DNA from 2 places in the Paenibacillus sp. FSL H3-0457 genome. Region 1 is predicted to be linked to the other one. Evidence: predicted binding sites of a transcription regulator. Region 1 holds the regulator's gene; the other holds the start of a gene.

Region 1 (10,917 bases):
AATTCTAATAGCCACTACATAGTAGCAAGTACTAGCTTTCACTCTATAAAAATTCCAACCATCGTTCAAATACATACAAATAAATGTTTCATTTGTATGTTGAAAGTTTCATATAGAAGAGGTATACTTTAATTAAATTTTTAACAATTTAATTTTAAATAATTAATTGGAGATGTTAATATGGATCAGGCAAAACAACTGGTGACAGATCAACGTACATTTTTTTATACAGGACAAACTAAAAATATTGAGTATCGGATTAATTCACTTCAACAGCTTAGAAAAGGAATTGAAAAGTATCAGCAACGGATTCAAGATGCACTTCGGGCAGATTTGAACAAATCAGAGGCGGAAGCTTACGGTTCCGAGATTCGCATTGTTCTGGGTGAACTGGATTTTGCATTAGAACACCTGCAGGAATGGGCTGTACCAAAACAAGTCCCAACCAATTCGGCTATGCCGGATGGGGTGAGCACCATTTACCCTGAACCATACGGAGTGGCTCTTATTATTGCACCTTGGAACTATCCTTTCCAACTGGCCTTTGGTCCACTGATTGGAGCAATTGCAGCCGGTAACTGTGCAGTTATCAAGCCTTCTGAATTAACACCAGCGGTATCTCGTCTGACATATGATCTGATTCAGGAGATCTTCCCTCAGGAGTATATCGCCGTTATGGAAGGGGAAGTTGAAGCCAGTACAGCATTGTTGAAAGAGAAGTTTGATTATATTTTCTTCACAGGAAGCACAGGTGTTGGTCGCATTGTTATGAAGGCAGCTGCGGAGCATTTGACTCCTGTAACCCTGGAGCTAGGGGGCAAGAGTCCTGCTATTGTCCATAACGATGCAGAACTGAAGCTGGTGGCCCAGCGTATTGTTCGTGGTAAGTTCCTGAATGCAGGCCAAACTTGCGTTGCTCCGGATTATTTGCTTGTACATGAACAAGTTCATGACGAATTGATAAATCTGATTGGCGCAGAGATCAAAGATAAATTTGGGGACGATGTGTTACAGAACGCTGATTTCCCGCATATTGTTAACTCGCGTAACTTTGATCGGTTGTCGAAATTCCTAACAGATGGCAAAACGCTGATTGGTGGACGTTCTGTACGAGAGCAGTTGCTCATTGAGCCGACTGTACTTGGAGATGTGAACTGGGAATCAGCTGTCATGCAAGAAGAGATCTTTGGTCCGATTCTTCCTGTATTTACGTACAGTGACCTGAATCCTATGCTAGATGAGATTGTTCGCCGGCCAAAACCATTGGCACTATATCTCTTCACACAGGATGAGCAACTGCAGAATCAGGTTCTGAATCAAGTATCCTTCGGTGGGGGATGTATTAATGACACACTTTCTCATATGACATCACACTACCTTCCGTTTGGTGGTGTAGGAGAGAGCGGCATGGGCTCATATCACGGACAACAGAGCTTTGATGTGTTCTCGCATCACAAAAGTGTTCTGAAACGCAGTGAATAATTAGCCGCTAAAATAACATAAACATGAAAAAAAGAGGTTGTCCTGTTGATCAGGATAACCTCTTTCGTATTTCATTACATCTAGTTTTGTTACTCAAGTTAAATATTAATGAATATCTCGGAAAAGGCCAATGACTTTACCCAGAATACTAACATGTTTCAAACGTAAAGGTTCGAAGGTCGCATTCTCCGGTTGAAGGCGAATATGATCTTTCTCTTTATAGAACGTTTTCACTGTAGCTTCATCGTCTTCAGTCATTGCAACGACGATATCACCGTTATCAGCAGTTTGCTGTTGACGGACAATAACATAATCTCCATTAACGATTCCAGCTTCCACCATACTATCTCCGACTACTGAAAGCATAAACACTTTCTGTTCGCCTACATAATGTGTAGGAAGAGGGAAGTAGTCTTCAATGTTCTCGGTTGCAGTGATTGGAACCCCGGCTGTAACCTTACCAACGACAGGAATACGTGCAACGCTATGAGCAAATTGATGAGAATGCTCAGATTCTTCCTGGCTCAAAAGCTCAATGGCTCTTGGCTTGGTAGGGTCGCGTCGGATCAAACCTTTTTTCTCCAAACGATCCAAATGTCCATGTACTGTTGAGCTGGAAGCCAGTCCAACCGCTTCACCAATTTCCCGTACGGAAGGAGGATACCCCTTCAACCGGACTTCATTTCGTATAAACTCCAGAATAGCCTGCTGCCTGCTGGATATCTTCGACATACCGTATCAACCCCATTTTAGTAACGTTTGGGAAAATTATAACATAGAACCTCCGTTCGTACAAACATAAGTTCTAAATAAAATAGCATTAAATCAGTGTTTTTTAGCTTATAGAACAGAAATTGTCCAAAAGTCAGAGCATAATACTGCAAATGTTTTGCACAAGTACTTGAAATAAGATATTGTTCCTTCTAAAAAAGAAGCGAACAATTGTTCTGAAAATCTATTGAACAAAACAAGTGTTCGTGTTATATTGATTTCAACAGATAGGAACAAACGTTTGGAGGCGGGGATTTAATGAGATATTCTACTTATCAAAGCATTTATGAACCAATGAATTCGGAACTGGTGAAGTCTAACATAGGGAACTACAAGAAGGTTTTAGCGCGTTTCAAGATTTCTTCATGGATGTTAAAGGTAGCCATTACTTCTATGATTATATTTATTGGATGCAGCACCGTTTTAACTGTATTTGCCGGCAATGAGAATGATGTTCTGCCAGGAGGAAAGATAGCTGTTTCACAAGGGGAAACATTATGGAGTATTTCTTTGGAACATAAACCGACGAATATGGATACACGTATTTATATAGAAGCGATTAAGAAAGTGAATCAACTTCATACAACATCCATCCAAGTGGGACAAGTACTAGCTCTACCGCAATTTGCAGAATAAAATGCACATCAATGAGTGTTAGCGCGTGTCAACTTGACAAGCAGCCTTTATAATGGCAAAGTTAATATGACTTTGTATTTTTGGAGGGGACAAGCTTGGATATAGATAGTCTGGTAGCACGCATTAACGAATTGGCTCGTAAGCAAAAGTCCACTGGATTGTCGGAGGAAGAACTTGCTGAACGTGCCGAACTAAGAGAGATTTATTTGAGTAATATTCGCAGCAATTTCAGACAACAACTGGATACCATTGAGATTGTTGATGATGAGAATGACAAAGGCCACCAAGGCAAACTCAAACACTAACGAAACCTAATGATATCATTATGATATTTAGGTTTCTTCCTGTTATTTTGAGTGTGCAATTTATAGGGGGAAATGTTGGTTTGCAATTATGTAAGCCGATACAAAGACACATAAGGGGGATTCTCATGTCGCGTTCGTTCGAGAGAACGGTTAAGAAAAATTCCAAGCAGTTAAATCAGCAACGCAAAAAAAGTGGTCAACCAATCACAGGTACACCAGGTGAAGAAGTCTTTAAGGGACGCAGTCTTTTGTTCCCTATATTTTTGATTGGTCTCGCCTTTTTGTATCTGTTTATGAGCACGTTCCTTGTGCAAGCTCCAATGACAACTTGGGACTGGGTGACCATGCTGCTTTACGTATTTTTGGCAGTCATCTTCATGCTTCGACGTCCATACATCAAGATTAGCAGTAATCGGATTATAACGACGAAGGGTAATCGTGAACGTTCAATTGGGGTTGACGATATCGTCAAATTCAGAATTGAACCAGGTACAGTTGTTATCGAACATAACAGTCGCGGGAAAAGATGGGTGTTCACCAAGTTATTGAACCGTTACGATACAGATGCGATTGCAGAACGTTTGCTGAAGTTTGCAAAAGCACACCAGATCACCGTGGAAACCGTCGAAAAGTAATTATTGCATAAAGGGGTAGATGATCGGAATGGCGTTAAAAGCGATTTTGTTCGACCTAGATGATACTTTATTATGGGATGAGCGTAGTGTTCGAGAAGCTTTTCATGAGACTTGTCTAATCGCAGCGCAAGAGACTGGGGTCAAACCAGAAGAACTTGAAGAAGCTGTTCGTAATGAGGCACGTGGACTGTATGAATCATATGAAACCTTTCCTTTTACCAAAATGATTGGAATCAATCCGTTTGAAGGCCTATGGGCTAACTTTACTGGTGGGGATCAACCTGAGTTCCGTCAGTTGGAACAGCTTGCTCCAGTTTACCGTAAAGAATCCTGGCGTCGTGGCTTGTTGAAGTTGGGTATAGATCGGGAAGATCTTGCTGAACAACTTGCTGCGCAGTTTGGAGTAGAACGGAGATCCAGACCTCATGTGTACGAAGAAACGATGGATACCTTGCGTCAGTTACAAGGCAAGTACAAACTGTTGTTGTTAACAAACGGTTGTCCTGCTTTGCAACAAGAAAAGTTGGATGGTGTACCTGAATTGACTCCTTTCTTTGATGAGATTATTATCTCGGGTAACTTCGGAAAAGGAAAACCAGATCCGTCGATATTTGAACATGCTTTGAGTAAACTGGGTGTTAAACCCGAAGAGAGCATGATGGTTGGAGACAAGTTAACGACTGATATTCGTGGTGCTTTATCATCTGGCATCCAATCCGTATGGATTAACCGTGAGCATAAGACCAACAATGAAGCGTATGCGCCAGACCATGAAATAACACATTTATCGGAATTAAATCAGCTTATTGCTAATTTCTAAGCGGAATCAGTTATAACATCTTTCCTCAGCACCCTGAAACATTGGAAGCTTCAATGAACGATGATGTCGTTCTTGAAGTTACCAATGTTTTTTTATTTGAGCTTGTTGAGTAAATTACCTTGTTAAAAGAGATCTCCATTTTTTTTGCTAAAAGTTATTGAAATTAGAGGGAAGCTGGATTAGAATGTAACTAACATACTAGTATGACTAGTATTTAGATTGTCATAAAGCAATATCTTTTTGACTTACTTCATTAAATGGAGGCAGGGAGTTATTGCTTATTATTTTCGATTGATTGTAAGCGCTTAATATTTTAGAGTATCTTCTTCCGATTTGGAAATCACACCACTTAGTAAGTGCTAATGAATGAGGTGAAGCACCTTGGATTGTGTGATTCAACATAATACACCGAATTGATATCGCTTACATTTAGCAATTATCTATTTGGTAGTGGGGGTGAAGTTGAAGGAATTGTTGCCCTCTACAAGAGGAGAAACGATGGGAAATGTACATGAATTACTCTTACTTATCAAGTCCTGGATCGGAGTGAAAACACATGGAGTCGGAAACCGCTAAAACAATGTTAACCATGACATCTTTACGTAAAGAGAGCAGATTACGAACGGCAGCAACTTTGTTCCGCAAAGACTGGCAGCTGTATTCACTATTAATCCTTCCCATCATTTATCTCCTTATTTTCAAATATGGGCCGATGATTGGTAATGTGATTGCGTTCAGACGTTTTGTTCCCGGGGGAAGTATATTTGGAGAAACGTGGGTTGGATTAAGATACTTCAAAATGTTTATTGAAGACCCTACCTTCTGGAGAGTATTCGGTAATACGCTGATGTTGGGCGGACTTGCATTGCTCTTTACATTCCCGGTTCCAATCATTTTTGCTTTGATGCTTAACGAAGTGAAGAGTAAACGATTCAAAAAGTTTGTACAGACCGCGTCTTATCTGCCTCATTTTCTGTCCATCGTTATCGTTGCAGGTATGATCCTGCAGCTGACAGCAGTGAATGGTTCCATTAATGGACTGGTGGCTTTCTTCACCGGAGACAATATTCCTTTTATGCAGCGGGCTGAGTGGTTCAGAACAATCTATATCACTTCCGAGGTATGGCAGGGTATGGGTTGGGGAGCGATTCTGTATCTGGCTGCACTGACAACCATTGATGATTCTTTGTATGAAGCTGCGCGTATCGATGGTGCCAATCGGTGGAAGCAAACGATTCATGTAACGTTACCAGGGATCTTGCCAACGATTGTGACGTTATTGATTTTGAACATGGGTAATTTCTTGGCTGTTGGATTTGAAAAAATCTTACTCTTGTACAATCCGCTGATCTACGAGACATCTGATGTGATCTCCACTTACCTGTATCGGGTGGGACTGGAATCCAGTAACTTCAGTTATGCTACCGCAATTGGCTTGTTCGAATCGCTGATCGGTCTGATTCTGGTGTTCTCCGTAAATGCCATTTCACGCAGACTGACACAAAGAAGCTTATGGTAAAGGAGGAGCACCATGCAGGAATCCAGATCTTACAAGGTATTTAAAGTATTCAATGTCATCTTTCTGCTGTTCGTGGTATTTATTACGCTCTATCCATTCTTAAATGTCGTGGCACAATCCTTCAGTAGTGAGTCCTATATTAATTCGGGTAAGGTTAGTTTGTTCCCAAGAGGATTCAATGTGGAGACATACAAGACCATCTCACGTGACAGCATGTTCTGGACGAATTATAAAAATACGATTATCTACACTGTAGTAGGTACGTTAATCTCCATGTTTATGACGACTATTTTCGCATATGCACTGTCCAAAAAGAGATTGATGGGTCGCAAGTTTCTGACGATGTTCGCCGTATTCACGATGTTCTTCAGTGGTGGATTGATTCCAAACTATGTGTTGATTAATTCTCTTGGGTTCAATAACACTATGTGGGCACTTGTTGTTCCTGGCGCAATTAGCATATACAACATGCTGATCATGAAGTCATTTTTTGAAAATATGCCTGAAGAACTGGAGGAAGCTGCCTCCATTGACGGTTTGAACACCTACGGGATCTTGTTACGCATTATATTGCCGCTTAGTAAAGCCGTTATGGCAACGATGGTGCTGTTCTACGCAGTAGGTCATTGGAATTCCTGGTTCCCAGCCTTTCTGTATTTGGACAAAAAAGAACTGTTCCCGGTCACCATTTATTTGCGCAATATGATTGCAGGAGCGACAAGTGGGGCATCTGCCGGTGCAACCTCAGCTGATAACCTGACACAGATTGCTGCCAATATTAAGTCAGTAACGATGGTATTAACCATCTTGCCGATACTCACCATCTATCCATTTGTCCAAAGATACTTTGTAACCGGGATCATGTTAGGGTCTGTTAAACAGTAATACGTAGCAGTTCTATGGCAAAGTCAACCTAAACCAAATTCAGGGGGATAACCTAAATGAATCAAAAGCCACGTAAGTTTGTTGGTAAAATGGTGTTGGCATCAATGATGACCGTTGTTCTGGCAGCATGTAGCAGCGGTAATGGAGCAGGAGGTGACGTCACAGAAGTTCAAACCAAGGCAGCGATGGAGACGTACAATGTAGGGGATACATTCAAGGCGACTGAGCCGTTTAATCTATCGATACTGTATAGTGATCAACCTACCTATCCGTACAAAAAAGACTGGTTGCTTTTCAAAAAGATGACTGAAATGACTGGTGTTACACTTGAGCCAACGATTGTTCCTATGAGTGACTATTCTCAGAAGAGATCTCTTCTAATCAGTTCTGGTGATGCACCGCTGGTTATTCCAAAGACCTATCCTGGTGAAGAATCTGCTTTTGTATCTTCCGGTGCGATTCTGCCCGTTAGTGATTATATTGATTTGATGCCCAACTTCAAGGATAAAGTGGAAAAATGGGGATTGGAAGAAGAAATCGAAGGACTTCGACAGGAAGATGGCAAGTATTATGTACTCCCGGGTCTGCATGAAGAAGTATGGCCAGATTATACATTAATCGTAAGAACAGATGTTTTTGAAGAAAATAACATTGCTATCCCAACCACATGGGATGAACTGTATGACGCTGCAAAGAAACTCAAAGAGCTGTACCCGGATTCCGTTCCGTTCTCGGACCGATTCCAATTTAATAGCACATTAGGTATTGCGGCTACCGGCTTTGGTACCAAGGCTGGATGGGGTTTTGGTAACGGATTGACGTATAAGGAAGATCAGGATGAATTTGTGTACACGGCTACTACGCCGGAGTATAAGGAAATGCTAACGTACTTTAACAAGTTGGTATCCGAAGGATTGCTGGACAAAGAAAGTTTCACACAGGATGATGATCAGGCTGTACAGAAATTTGTATCCGGCAAATCATTCATGATTAATGGTAATTCCCAAACGGTGGTGCTGCACCGAAATGATATGAACAAAACGCTGGGAGAAGGTAAATACTCTGTTGCAAAGATTACAGTACCTGGTGGGCCAAAAGGGCAATTAATGTCTGGCTCAAGACTTGAAAACGGTGTCATGATATCCGGGAAAATTCAAAAAAGCGAAAACTTCAAATCCATTATGCAATTTGTGGATTGGTTATACTACAGTGATGAGGGTCAAGAGTTTGCCAAATGGGGCGTTGAAGGCGAAACATTTACCAAAGAGGGTGGAAAACGTAAATTGGTAGAAGATGTGAACTACAATGGCTTGAATCCTAAAGGCACGAAGGATCTACGTATTGACTTTGGTTTCTCTGGTGGAGTATTTGCCTACGGTGGTACGACAGATCTGCTGCAATCGATGTTTAGTGAAGAAGAGTTGAAATTCCAGCAAGACATGAAGGATACCAAGGAAGTGATCCCGGCAGAACCACCAATTCCTTACTCTTCAGAGGACCGTGAACGGGTGACACTTCTGAGTACACCACTGAAAGATTATTCGGATCAAAATACACTTAAATTTATCTTGGGTGAGCGGGACTTGTCTGAATTCGATACGTTTGCCAAAGAGCTGGATAGTCAAGGATTATCTAATTATCTGAAGCTGGCAAATGACACGTACAAAGCCTACAAAGAAAACAAGCAATAATATATTTGATGTTGGCCAGATTACCGTTTCACACCGATATATAAGTGGAACGGTAATTTGTGCTAAGATGATTGAATACGGCTGATAGAAAGAGGTCTAGGCATGTCACTTAATCAAAAAATTAGAGGCTCGACCCGGGCATATTCATATAACCTGTTAAAAGAACGAATTCTTCACCTGGAACTTAAGCCGGGTACCAAGATTTCAGAGAAAGAGATTGCAGATGAACTGCAGGTGAGCAGAACACCCGTGAGAGAAGCATTCATGAAGCTTGCTGAAGAAGAACTGCTGGACATTATTCCCCAGAGTGGAACGATCGTCTCTCATATTAATTTGGAGCATGTGGAAGAAGGCAGGTTTATGCGGGAGAAGATGGAGAAGGAAATCGTGACTTTGGCTTGTGTTTCTTTTCCAGAAGAGTTCAGATTTCGACTTGAAACCAACATTGCAATGCAGGAAGTCTGTATAGGGAAAAACAATTTCTATCGACTTTTTGAACTGGATGAAGAGTTTCATCAGATTTTGTTCCAGGGCACGGGTAAGCTAAGAACATGGAAAATGTTGCAACAACTGAATATTCCGTTTAATCGGTTGCGTTTATTACGTCTAGCGGAGGACTCCAACCTGGAGGTCATTATCTCCCAGCACAAAGAGATTTATCGTCTTATCACAGAGCGTCAGACCGAGCAAGCTGTTCAGGTGATGGAAGCTCATCTTAGACTCGTTGTTATTGAACAGGAATCGATAAGGGAGAAATACCCGCATTATTTTGTATAATGCACCGATGTTGTATACTACTCTCCATATGCATATGCGAAAACCCCTGTTCAATTGAACAGGGGTTTTGGTTAAGCAAGTTGTAACACGAGAGTGTTAGGCTTGTTTGATAAATGTAGGATCAGGGTATGGATCTGCAATCCAGCCATCTTTTTCGATGAACAGACGTACAGCAATAATTTGTTTGTTCTCCATTAATGTGAAGAAGTGCGGTGTATTCTCAGGTACAGAGATAACGTCTCCTGGAGACAGTTCTACATTAAAGTAGCCCACATCATCTGTAGCTTTGATAACAAAGATTCCTTTACCAGCAACAATTGCACGAATCTCATCTTCAGCGTGGGTGTGAATTTCTTCGAACTTGGCGAGCTTTTCTTCGATATCTGGTGTTTGTTCGGACAGCGTGATGACATCCCAGATCTGGTATCCGCGACGTGCAGCCAAATCTCTGATTTCATAATCGTAAGTTTCCAAAACCTCGGTTTTCTGTTCATCAGTTAATCCAAAGTTATTTTGCAGATCAGTGTTCAGTTTGGAAGCGTCCCACTTCTCATATAATACTTCGTATTTGTTTAAGAAATTTCGAACATTTTCGTCACCAGTGATGCGTTCGTTCGTATTTCGGATAACAATTTCAGCCATGTTCTTTCCCTCTTTTCCACTTGGTTTAATTGAATTATATCGGATTGCTTTGTTTTTGTCGATTCTCAAATTCCGTTCATAGTCGTGCAAACCCGCCATCTTTCGGGACCAAACCCGATCTTTCACATTAAGTTAGTTTCTGTTAAACTAAGATCTAACGTTTTGCGGGGGTGAAGATATTGGATAAGATTAGTCTACACGATGCATTAAAACAACGAATATTAATCCTCGACGGTGCAATGGGGACCATGATTCAACAAGTTGATCTGACTGGCGAAGATTTTGGCGGCGAAGATCTGGATGGATGTAATGAAATGTTAGTGCTTACTCGTCCAGAACTGATCCAGCGCATTCATGAAGAATATCTGGAGGCGGGCGCCGATTTAATTGAAACCAATACATTTGGTGCCACATCCGTTGTGCTTGCTGAGTACGATATTCAGGATCGGGCACGCGAGATCAACCTGGAAGCAGCCAGAATTGCGAAAGCTGCGGTTGATCGTTTCTCTACACCTGAATCTCCACGTTATGTGGTAGGTGCGATGGGACCAACAACCAAAACACTGTCTGTAACTGGGGGAGTAACGTTCCAGGAACTTATCGACAGTTATTTGGAGCAAGCGCTTGCTTTAATAGAGGGAGGCGTTGATGCGCTACTACTCGAAACCTCACAGGATACCCTCAATGTAAAAGCAGGCAGCATTGGAATTCAGCAGGCCTTCGAACAGAGTGGTGTTACACTGCCCCTGATGAT
Region 2 (10,917 bases), 310 kb from region 1:
GATCATCAACCTTGAAGCGATCTCCAATCTCCCTAAGGGAACCGAGCATTTTGTCAGTGATTTGCATGGGGAGTTTCAGGCTTTTCAGCATGTACTACGAAACGGTTCAGGTACCGTCAAAGAGAAAATCAAAGAATTATTCCGGGAGGTTTGGACGGACCAAGAAATCAATGATTTTGCGGCGTTAGTTTATTACCCGGAAGAAAAAATTCAGCTGGTTATAGGGGAACTGAGCAATAAACAGGCTTTGAACCAGTGGTATAGACTGACAATTGAACACATGCTTAAGCTTATTTCTTATGCCTCTTCCAAGTATACACGCTCAAAATTGCGTAAAGCTCTGCCAGAGCAATATGTATATATTGTAGAAGAGCTTCTATACAAGACGGATTCGACCAACAATAAGGATCCTTATTACGAGGAAATATATCGGCAAATTATATCTTTGGGCCAGGCGGACAATCTCATTATCGGCCTTGCCTATACGACACAGCGCCTGGTGGTTGACCATCTTCATGTGGTTGGAGATATCTATGACCGGGGGCCGTACCCCGATAAAATTATGGATACGCTGATCAACTACCATTCTGTAGACATACAGTGGGGGAACCATGATGTCCTCTGGATCGGAGCCTACGCAGGTTCTCTAGTCTGCCTTGCGAATATTATTCGGATCTGCGCCAGATACGATAATCTGGACATCATTGAAGATGTATACGGAATCAATCTGCGCCCACTGCTAAACCTGGCGGAGAAATATTACGAAGACAATCCGTCCTTCAGACCTAAGTTACAGGCTGGACATAATGTATCGGAGCAGGAAATTCTGCAGATCACCAAAATTCACCAAGCCATTGCCATGATTCAGTTTAAACTTGAAAGCCCGATTATCAAGAGACGCCCATACTTTAATATGTCTGAAAGACTTTTGCTGGAGCAGATTGATTACGACAACAATGAAATCAACATCTGCGGTAAAACGTACCACCTGGAAAACACCTGTTTCGCAACCGTAAATCCGCAGAAGCCCGAACAATTGCTTGAGGAAGAACGCCAGGTGATGGAAAAGCTGTTGTTTTCCGTTCAGCATTCCGAAAAGATGGCCAGACATATGAATTTTCTCATGAAAAAGGGCAGCCTTTATTTAAAATACAACGGGAATTTGTTAATCCACGGCTGTATTCCTTTGGATGAAGAAGGAAATATGGAAGAAATGCAGATTGAAGACAAGACATATGCGGGCCGTCAATTGCTTGATGTTTTTGAAGATTATTTACGTTACGCCTTTGCGCATCCGGAAGAGACAGAAGATCTGGCGACGGATATGGTATGGTACATCTGGACAGGAGAATGTTCCTCGCTCTTTGGAAAGAGAGAAATGACCACTTTTGAACGGTATTTTATCCAAGATAAAGAAGCACATAAAGAGAGAAAGAATCCTTACTACCATTTACGTGAAAATGAAGAGATCTGTCGAATAATCTTGCAGGAGTTTGATTTGAATCCAGATCATGGACATGTCATTAACGGGCACACGCCAGTCAAAGAAATTAGTGGAGAGAGCCCTGTTAAAGCAAACGGAAAAATGATCGTGATTGACGGCGGTTTTTCCAAAGCCTATCAATCCACAACGGGCATTGCCGGATATACCTTGTTGTACAATTCCTTTGGCATGCAGCTCGTCGCCCACAAGAAATTTAATTCAAAAGAAGATGTGTTATGTAACGGAACGGACGTGTTATCTCTAAAAAGATTGGTGGACAAAGAACTGGCGCGGAAGCTGGTGAGGGAAACCAATGTCGGAGAAAAGCTGTTGCAGAAAATTTCAAATTTGAAGGATCTATTAGACTATCGCTACATGAAATGAAACGATTGCTAAAGTACACATTCGGATCAACCGTTTGAGTGCAATATGACATAGACGCTCGTATTGGGCAGGGAACTAATAATACCCTGCCTGTGCGAGCCTTTCTTTTGTAACATGCGATTTAACAACAAACTTTATGACTTACAGTTGAACTATCGGCGGATTTTCAATTGGTGGAGGGGAGAAAGATATGGACTACAATTCACGGAATGAAGCGGTTTTTGAGACGAAACGGTTCCGTAACTGTACCATAGCGGCGGGTCGTCGTCATACCGTTGCTCTTATATCTGACGGAACAGTAACAGCTGTGGGTGATAATAAATATGATCAATGTAAGGTAAGCGATTGGTGCCATATTGTCGCAGTTGCGGCTGGTAATGTTCATATGGCTACGAACACCGGTAATGCCCATACCGTTGGTCTTAAATCTGATGGTACGGTAACTGCTATAGGTTGGAATAAGCATGACCAATGCAATGTAAGTGAATGGCGCGATATAGTAACCGTTTCGGCAGGTTGGTGCCGTACGGTTGGGGTTAAATCAGATGGCACCGTGGTTGCGGTGGGGCGAAATAATGAAGGGGAATGCAACGTGAGCAGCTGGCGCGACATTGTATCGGTCACGACGGGTGACTGGCATACAGTTGGTCTAAAATTAGACGGAACGGTAACAGCAGTTGGTAACAATAAATATAACCAATGTAGCGTAAATGACTGGGACGACATATTGGCTGTTGCGGCAGGGTATCTTCATACGGTGGGGCTCAAATCGGATGGCACGGTAGTGGCTGTGGGAAGAAATAATGATGGTGAATGCGACGTAAGCGGTTGGCGCGATATTGTAGCAGTTGCAGCGGGGAGTTATCATTCCGTTGGTCTTAAGTCCGACGGTACAATGGTTGCTGTGGGTTCGAATAAACATCACCAATGTGATGTACGTGGCTGGTACGAAATTCGAGCTATTTCTGCGGGGTGTGCCTATACAATTGGACTGAAATCGGATGGTACGATGGTTGCTGTAGGTGATAATGATTATGGACAATGTGATGTAAGCGGATGGAGTAACATTCAACCATAAAATACTACGAAAGCAGCAGCTGATGTCGGCTGCTTTTGTTATTTGTCGTGGGACAAGAACATGGTTTTATTGCCCATTTGATGGATGTATATCATAGAGGAGTAGTAGAGTGTGAGCACTGTAATGTGCTGGAAGAGGCATTGTTTGACTTCTGGAATGTGAAACCGGGGGTAGATCCGGGTGAAAGTAAATATACCAATGAGACGATAGCTCAAACAACAAGGAGGCAACCGATCAACGTGATCGGCTGTTTTTGTTTAACTAACTTTGTGAATGAAAACTGTGTTTACAGGTGGGAGTTCAAATGCTGGAGAAGCTGGTGTGACTTAGTATGATTTGAATCCATCACTTCGTCGTGGTCTACTATAAATATTTACCTCTTGCATAAGGAACATGTGTTCTGTTTATAATATATACAAACATACGTTCTTAAAAGTACAGGAGTGATTACAGTGTTGACTAAGCAACGAACCATTATGCTCATTGATATGCAGAGCTTTTATGCTTCAGTCGAAAAGGCAAAATTGCCTCAATACAAAAATAGACCATTAGCTGTCGCGGGAGACCCCGCAAGACGTTCTGGAATTATCCTTGCCGCTTGTCCACTAGCCAAAGCGAAGGGTGTATCTACCGCGGAACCACTCTGGCAGTCTCTTCAGAAGTGCCCTGAACTGATCATTGTGAGACCACACATGCAAGAATACATCGAAGTATCCACTCAAATCATGTCCATTATTGAGGAGTTCACTGATCTGGTCGAACCGTACAGTATAGACGAATTATTCGCTGATTTTACAGGGTCTATGCATCTATTCGGTAATGATCCAATCGATTTGGCCAAGCAAATTCAAGACAAAATCTATAATGAAACAGGCGTTTACGCGAGAGCTGGCATTGGTGAAAACAAAATCATCAGTAAATTATGCTGCGATATGATCGCTAAAAAAGCAGAGGGGGGCATTTTCCACTTAAAAAAAGAGGAGTTACACCTCCATATTGGAGATAAGCCCATCCGCGATATGTGGGGGATAGGCTCCAGAATGGAAAAACATCTGTGGAAGATGGGCATCCGAACCATTAGAGACCTGGCAAATACACCTCTTTCTAAACTAAGAAATAAGTGGGGGGTTAATGGAGAAGTCATCTGGCGAGTCGCAAATGGACTCGACAATTCGCCGGTAACCGTCAACACGCACAGTACACAAAAAGATATTGGAAACGGAATGACCCTGCCTAGAGATTTCACAGAGGCTTGGGAGATCGAAGTGGTTATTCTCGATATCTGCACTGAAGTATGCAGAAGAGCCCGCAAAAAGGGACTGATGAGTAGTGTCGTATCTGTGAGTGTGTCTGGAGCGGATTTTGACCACCCCACTGGTTTTCACAGGCAGGTTAAACTGTCTGATCCTACAAACATAACCGTTGATGTATGCAAGATAGCCAAACGCATATTCCATCAACACTGGGATGGGCAACCTGTGCGCCGTGTAGGCGTATCCCTATCTCAATTATCCAACGCGGATACATATCAACTATCTTTTTTTGATGATCAAGAGCAGAAACGGGCCATTGATCAGGTGATGGACGACATTAAGGATCGATTTGGCGACATTGCCATTTTACGAGCGAGCTCCATTACGGCTGCGGGTCAAGCGATCGATCGAGCATCTAAAATTGGGGGGCATTATAAATGAGCAAAAAACTGGAGGCCAATGGATTATGGGAATCGAGCCGCATGATGCTTCCTCAACATAAAGAACGAATTATACAGCATCGTACTCAAGTTCATTATCTAACGAAACCGCTGATCCATGAAGATGAGTGGGAGATTATTACACAAAATATAGATATGTCGCTCAATTATACATTGCAAGCCACCTTTGCAATATTTACTGAGTCAGGCAATCGGTATATACACGGGATCGTCACTTCAGTCAGTACCTTTGGAAAGAAAATCAAAATTGAAATGGAGAATGGATTTGAATGGGTCGATTTTGATCAATTGGTCGCTGTGAAACTTGAAGAAGGAGGCGTATAAAGTGCGACAGACTTGCGAGGAACTTTCACTCGTGAAGAGGGTGGTAGAGCTCCCTTATCTTTTAGGTGCTCTGGAGGTAGATAAGCATAAAATATACGCTTCAAACTTCAAAATGAAATCTGTGTATGTTGACTACTTGGACGGTACCCAAAAGAAAATTGCTTTAGAAATGTACAAATCAAAACAAAGGCTAAAGGAACATCATATTAAAATCATAGATGAAGTGAGATCTGAGCTGAGTTTAACGGTAGATTATTCGGTGAGAGGTTACATTCATAAAATGACATTATTATGGAGCAAAGTGAAAGTGGATGTAACCTTAATGCTTACCGAACATATGAACGTTGATATTACTGATTTGCTCAAATGAACATAGAAAATAAGAATCTAACTCATGGATGCAACAAGTACGAGCAGATCTTTTGGCAAACCGGGAATCACAAAAAAGATAAATAAAAAGGCAGAGTAAACTATGTTTGGATGTCAAAGATAAAAAAACTCCATTATTATAAATCTGCCCCTGTATTCAGTAAGGACATTCAAAAGAAAAGCCGCGAAGGGGGAGGAATAGCAGAAGGTTTAAGACAGTCTAAAAATCAGCAGGATGCCCAATTTCCGGGTTCGCTTGCGGGACGTAATTATCAAGTCATCATTGTAGGGAAACAATTGCTTCAATGTAAGGATTGGTTTAAAGTACTTGATGTCATGTTCCGCGATCCTCGCAATACGATTACCGACCGCATCATTGCTTTTGACGGTCCTATTGCGGATATTTTCAATTTTCAAGCCAAAGATAAGCCGCCGTTACCTTTATTTATAAAAACGGTTGTTTTGTTGTTAACACCCAATAGTTACATTCTGGTTCCTATCTAATAAAAAGGTGCCTACTTTTCAAGTAGCATGAGAAATTTTAAGATAAAACGCAAGAGGAGAAGTGGGCATAAAAGTAATTGAGGGGATGGTAGCGTCATGCCAATTGAAATCAAAGACATTGTGTCTAAGAAAATATTAAGTGAAGTAAAAGGTTATCTAGATATTGGTTTTACTCATTCACTAAATCCCTATACGGGTTGTGCATTTGCTTGCGAATACTGTTACGTCAGAGAAATGCCTATTCAAAAGTTTAAGGATATTCCTTGGGGATCGTGGGTCGATGTTAAGAAAAATGCAGCAGAAAACTATCTAAGGGAAGTCTCTCTTCTAAGACGTAAAAATAAACCCATAAGTATATTCATGTCATCAGCCACAGATCCTTATCAACCTGTAGAGCAGAAGGCAAACATTACAAGAAGCCTATTGGAAGAAATGGATAAAAACCCACCAGATTCGCTTCAAATTCAAACTAGAAGCCCGCTGGTTGCCAGAGACCTTGATATACTGCTGAAATTAAAGGAAAAATGTAGAATTATGGTTTCAATGACAATCGAGACAGATCGCGAAGACGTGAAACGAATTTTTTCGCCCTATGCTCCTGGAATAGATTTACGAGTTAAAGCCTTGAAAAAGATAAATGATGCAGGGATACATACACAAGTATCTATTTCCCCTGTGCTACCTTTTTCACCTAATTTCGCTAACATGTTACAAGGCATAACTGATCGAATTTGGATTGATACGCTATTGATTGGTGATGGTCAAATGGGGATGAGATCTAAGCGGTTAGGGATGCCACAATTATTTGGGGCGAACGGCTGGGAGAAATGGTACGAGAAAAGAATTCATCTGAAAGTCGAAAAATATTTTAAGGCAAGGTTTCCATCTGAAATTATTCATGTATCCAAAAACAGTGCATATCCATTTTGATTTTAAATAGCCATTCATTTAATGAGGATCTTGCCCGTTTTTTCTTCATGCAATAGAAATATTGCAGAAACTGGTGTTCGAAGATCAACTCTCTCATACGAGTCAATGGAGGACGTATGAGTCCTCCATTGATTTAACTTAAAGATGTAGAGGGATTCATTCTATTTTGAAATGACCGTGGAGTAACAATTTGACATCATTCACTCTGATGAATATCGTTTGGAAGCTCATCATTGAGTTTCTGGTACCCGAGCCCCCATGTTTCCATAGAGAATATAATTGGCTTCAGTGAATTTCCTAAATCACTTAAGCTGTATTCGACTCTCGGAGGGACTTCTGCAAAAACAGTACGAATGACAATTCCATCCTCTTCCATTGAACGTAAATTTTCAGTGAGTACCTTCTGACTGATCTCCGGGATACTTTTACGAAGTTCTCCGAATCGATGAGTTCCCTTCAAAAGATCCCTCATAACCAATAACTTCCACTTGTTACCTATCAATCCAACTGTCGTTGCGACGGGACACAACGGCAAATCTTTTTTTGGAATCACTACATTATCGCCTCCAATAGTTACTATTAGGTTCCTATACAACAAAAAGGTGCCTACTTTCAAAACCACTACATTGCTTATATTATAGTTCTGTCGATAGAAAAAGCAAATGAAAATGAATGAAAGGAGGAGGGGGTTTGCAAGAAAGTTTATGGATGCAACTGAGTGACTATTTTTCGAATCATATGTTAACGTTCTTGAATTCTTGGAGACAGCATTTAGAGATCAGTTTATTGGCATTGATGGGTTCTACACTTATCGGAATTACATTAGGTACCTTATCAACTAAATACGGTCGTTCCGAAAAATGGATCCTTTCGTTATTTCAAACATTACGAATCGTTCCCAGCCTAGCGATCTTACTTCTGTTGCTTCCTATCATGGGTACTGGAATTAAGCCGGCCCTTGTCGCTCTCATTATTTTAGGAATCCCTCCTATCTTAATGAATACAGTATCCGGGTTACAAAGTGTGTCCATGTCTTTACTTGAATCTGCACAAGGTGTAGGGATGTCTGAACGACAAATTAGATGGAAAATCCAATTTCCAGTGGCTGGACCATTGATTTTGACAGGGATTAAAACCGCTGCGATTGAAATTATCGCCAGCGCTACTTTGGCTGCCAAAATTGGAGCTGGCGGATTAGGAGAGATCATTTTTACCGGTTTAGGGCTCAATCGAACGGATTTACTTTTAATTGGTGGTATTTCAGTAGCGATTCTGGCTATTGGTATAGGGTTTATTTTAGATCTGTCTGAACGTGTATTGTTTAGATATAAATTCTTGCAAAGGTAGGGTCCACACAAATGAAAAAGAACATAAAGAAAAAATTAGTTTTAGCCATTTCAATCACGCTTGTTTTGTCCATAATTTTGAGTTCATGTGGTAATAAAACGAATAATAATGGATCGACAATACGAATTGGTTCAAAAGACTTCACTGAGAATTTAATTGTCGGGGAGCTATATGCGTTGGCTTTGGAGAGCGCGGGGTATCAAGTTGAGCGGTTTCCCAATATTGCGGGTTCCATCATTCATTCATCGATTGTTAATAACGATATCGATATGTACCCAGAGTACACAGGTACGGGTTTGTTGGCCGTTTTGAAGATGGATTTGATGACAGATCCGGATGAAGTGTATACAACAGTCAAAGAAGAGTACAAAAAGCAATTTAATATCTCATGGCTCGATTATTCAAAAGCAAATGATGGAGCAGGTCTCGTTATTCGAACGGAAGTATCACAAAAATTAGGGATCAAGACCATTACTGACTTGCAAAAACATGCCGGTGAGATTCGATTTGCTTCCCAAGGAGAGGTTGACCAGCGCGCTGACGGTATTCCAGCATTAGAGAAAGTGTATGGCAAGTTCAATTGGAAATCATCCAAAGTATATGATAACAGTTTGAAATATGAAGTGCTTAGAAACAACGAGGCTGATGTCGCGCCCGCATATACCACTGAAGGTCAGTTGGTGAACAAAGACGAGTTCACTCTATTGGAAGATGACAAACAAGTATGGCCACCTTATAACTTGGCGCCTGTTATCCGTGATAATGTGCTCTCAACGGACCCCGGCATCGCTGAAGTGATCAACAAGGTTAGTTCGGTATTGGATACAGACACCGTAACCGCACTAAACGCAAAAGTGGACGTAGACAAAGAAGAATATGAAGATGTAGCAAAAGAATTTTATGATTCCATTAAATAAGGATGGCGTTAACATGAATCCAACAGCAATCGAATTCCATGATGTGAGCAAAACATATTCAGATTCCAATGAATTTGCAGTTGATCATGTGAACTTGTCGATAAGTGAAGGAGAGTTTATTACAATCCTCGGCTCCTCTGGATCAGGAAAAACAACTTTATTGAAGATGGTGAATCGGCTTAATGATCCTTCCCACGGGATTATTAAAATATTTGGGGAGGATATCGCTGGAGTTGATCCTGTAAAACTTAGAAGGAAAATTGGCTATGTTATTCAGCAAGTAGGCTTGTTCCCCCACATCAATATTGAACAAAATATATCTACTGTTCCTCGTCTTTTGAAATGGGACAAAAAGAAAATCGAAGAACGGGTACAAGAATTGTTAGCTTTGGTTGGGTTAGATTCAGAGAACTTCAAACGACGTTATCCTTCACAATTGTCCGGAGGACAGCAACAGAGAATTGGTCTTGCGCGAGCATTAGCAACCGATCCCAATATTATGCTACTGGATGAACCCTTTGGGGCCTTGGATGCCATTACGCGCTTAAATCTCCAGGATGAACTCTTGAAAATTCATGGTGGAATGAAAAAAACCTTTTTGTTCGTGACTCATGATATTAATGAAGCATTCAAGATGGGAACCAGGGTTATGATTATGAATCAGGGGAAGGTTTGCCAGTTCGATACCCCGAGAGAAATTGTAACTCATCCTGCAGATGATTTTGTGCACTCACTCATTCAATCTTCGAAGGAGCAAGAACGCTTCTGGGGGAACTTAAAATGATCGACTATGCCATTAAACATCCGGATAAGTTGGTACAAGCATTATTGGAGCATGTGGAGATCCTCATTCTGACCATGCTGCTCTCTGTGATCATTGCAATCGTTTTAACCATCTTAGCTCTGGCCTCTGATAAGGTATCTAGATCACTCATTTACATGTTTTCAATCTTGTATTCTATTCCGAGCTTGGCTTTGTTTGCAATAATGATCCCTGTGACCGGATTGGGGAAAACGACAGCCATTACCGTGCTCATTGCCTATAACCAATATATCCTTCTACGTCAGTTCATTGCAGCTTTGAATCATGTTGAACCATCTGTTATTGAAGCTGCTACAGGGGTCGGTATGAGCCGATTTCAGATCTTACTTCAGGTCCAGGTACCCTTGGCAATCAAGCCTCTGTTTACAGGCCTTCGACTTGCTTCGGTAACAACCATTGGCATGGCAACCATCGCTGCCTTCATTAATGCAGGAGGGCTAGGTACGATATTAAATGATGGATTACGGACCATGAATATCGATAAAATTTTGTGGGGGGGCTTATTGTCAGCAGGACTTGCCATTGTGACGAACGCAATATTCATGCTGTTTGAGAAACAAATACATTTGAGATCGGGGAGATAAATAATGAAGGCAGTTATATTGGAAAGGGTCTGTACCCCACAAGAACTACAGATAACAGAAGTACCTATTCCTCCAGTCAAACCTGGGTGGGTACTTGTAAAAATCAGGGCGTTTGGAATAAATCGCTCCGAAATGTTTACTAGACAGGGGCATTCACCATCCGTTCAATTCCCGCGTATTATTGGGATCGAATGCGTAGGGGAGATTGAAGACCCTTCAGATAGCACATTTATAAAGGGAACTACCGTCGCTTCATTAATGGGAGGGTTAGGCCGTGCATTTGACGGAAGTTATGCTGAATATGCACTTATACCTTCGGACCAAGTGTATCCTATTCCTAGCGATATGAAATGGACTGAACTTGCAGCGATACCGGAAATGTATTATACCGCGTATGCATCCTTATTTGAATGTCTTCAATTGACTTCAAGAGAGATGCTGCTTATTCGTGGTGGGACAA

Evidence for each region. Region 1 encodes LexA, which represses DNA repair genes until DNA is damaged. Its sites were predicted from a motif close to CGAACATATGTTCG; they were not measured.
Region 2: MHH25_RS16455 (DNA polymerase IV) is a predicted target of LexA. The motif match lies at 3,362-3,375, and genes of this name have one in related genera.

What each region holds. Positions count from the first base shown of each region.
Region 1 is NZ_CP150283.1:4,031,016-4,041,932, reverse strand. Features, by position in the region: gene MHH25_RS17875 (aldehyde dehydrogenase) at 181-1,482, shown strand; gene lexA (transcriptional repressor LexA) at 1,588-2,214, opposite strand; gene MHH25_RS17865 (LysM peptidoglycan-binding domain-containing protein) at 2,512-2,889, shown strand; gene MHH25_RS17860 (DUF896 domain-containing protein) at 2,985-3,194, shown strand; gene MHH25_RS17855 (hypothetical protein) at 3,320-3,829, shown strand; gene MHH25_RS17850 (HAD family hydrolase) at 3,858-4,649, shown strand; gene MHH25_RS17845 (ABC transporter permease subunit) at 5,206-6,168, shown strand; gene MHH25_RS17840 (carbohydrate ABC transporter permease) at 6,181-7,053, shown strand; gene MHH25_RS17835 (extracellular solute-binding protein) at 7,110-8,744, shown strand; gene MHH25_RS17830 (GntR family transcriptional regulator) at 8,847-9,521, shown strand; gene MHH25_RS17825 (cupin domain-containing protein) at 9,618-10,163, opposite strand; gene metH (methionine synthase) at 10,343-10,917, shown strand, end outside.
Region 2 is NZ_CP150283.1:3,723,168-3,734,084, forward strand. Features, by position in the region: gene MHH25_RS16445 (fructose-1,6-bisphosphatase) at 1-1,867, shown strand, start outside; gene MHH25_RS16450 (chromosome condensation regulator) at 2,058-2,945, shown strand; gene MHH25_RS16455 (DNA polymerase IV) at 3,401-4,639, shown strand; gene MHH25_RS16460 (YolD-like family protein) at 4,636-4,983, shown strand; gene MHH25_RS16465 (hypothetical protein) at 4,985-5,353, shown strand; gene MHH25_RS16470 (hypothetical protein) at 5,464-5,856, shown strand; gene MHH25_RS16475 (radical SAM protein) at 5,953-6,786, shown strand; gene MHH25_RS16480 (helix-turn-helix domain-containing protein) at 6,983-7,339, opposite strand; gene MHH25_RS16485 (ABC transporter permease) at 7,477-8,133, shown strand; gene MHH25_RS16490 (glycine betaine ABC transporter substrate-binding protein) at 8,145-9,050, shown strand; gene MHH25_RS16495 (ABC transporter ATP-binding protein) at 9,064-9,834, shown strand; gene MHH25_RS16500 (ABC transporter permease) at 9,831-10,457, shown strand; gene MHH25_RS16505 (zinc-binding alcohol dehydrogenase family protein) at 10,461-10,917, shown strand, end outside.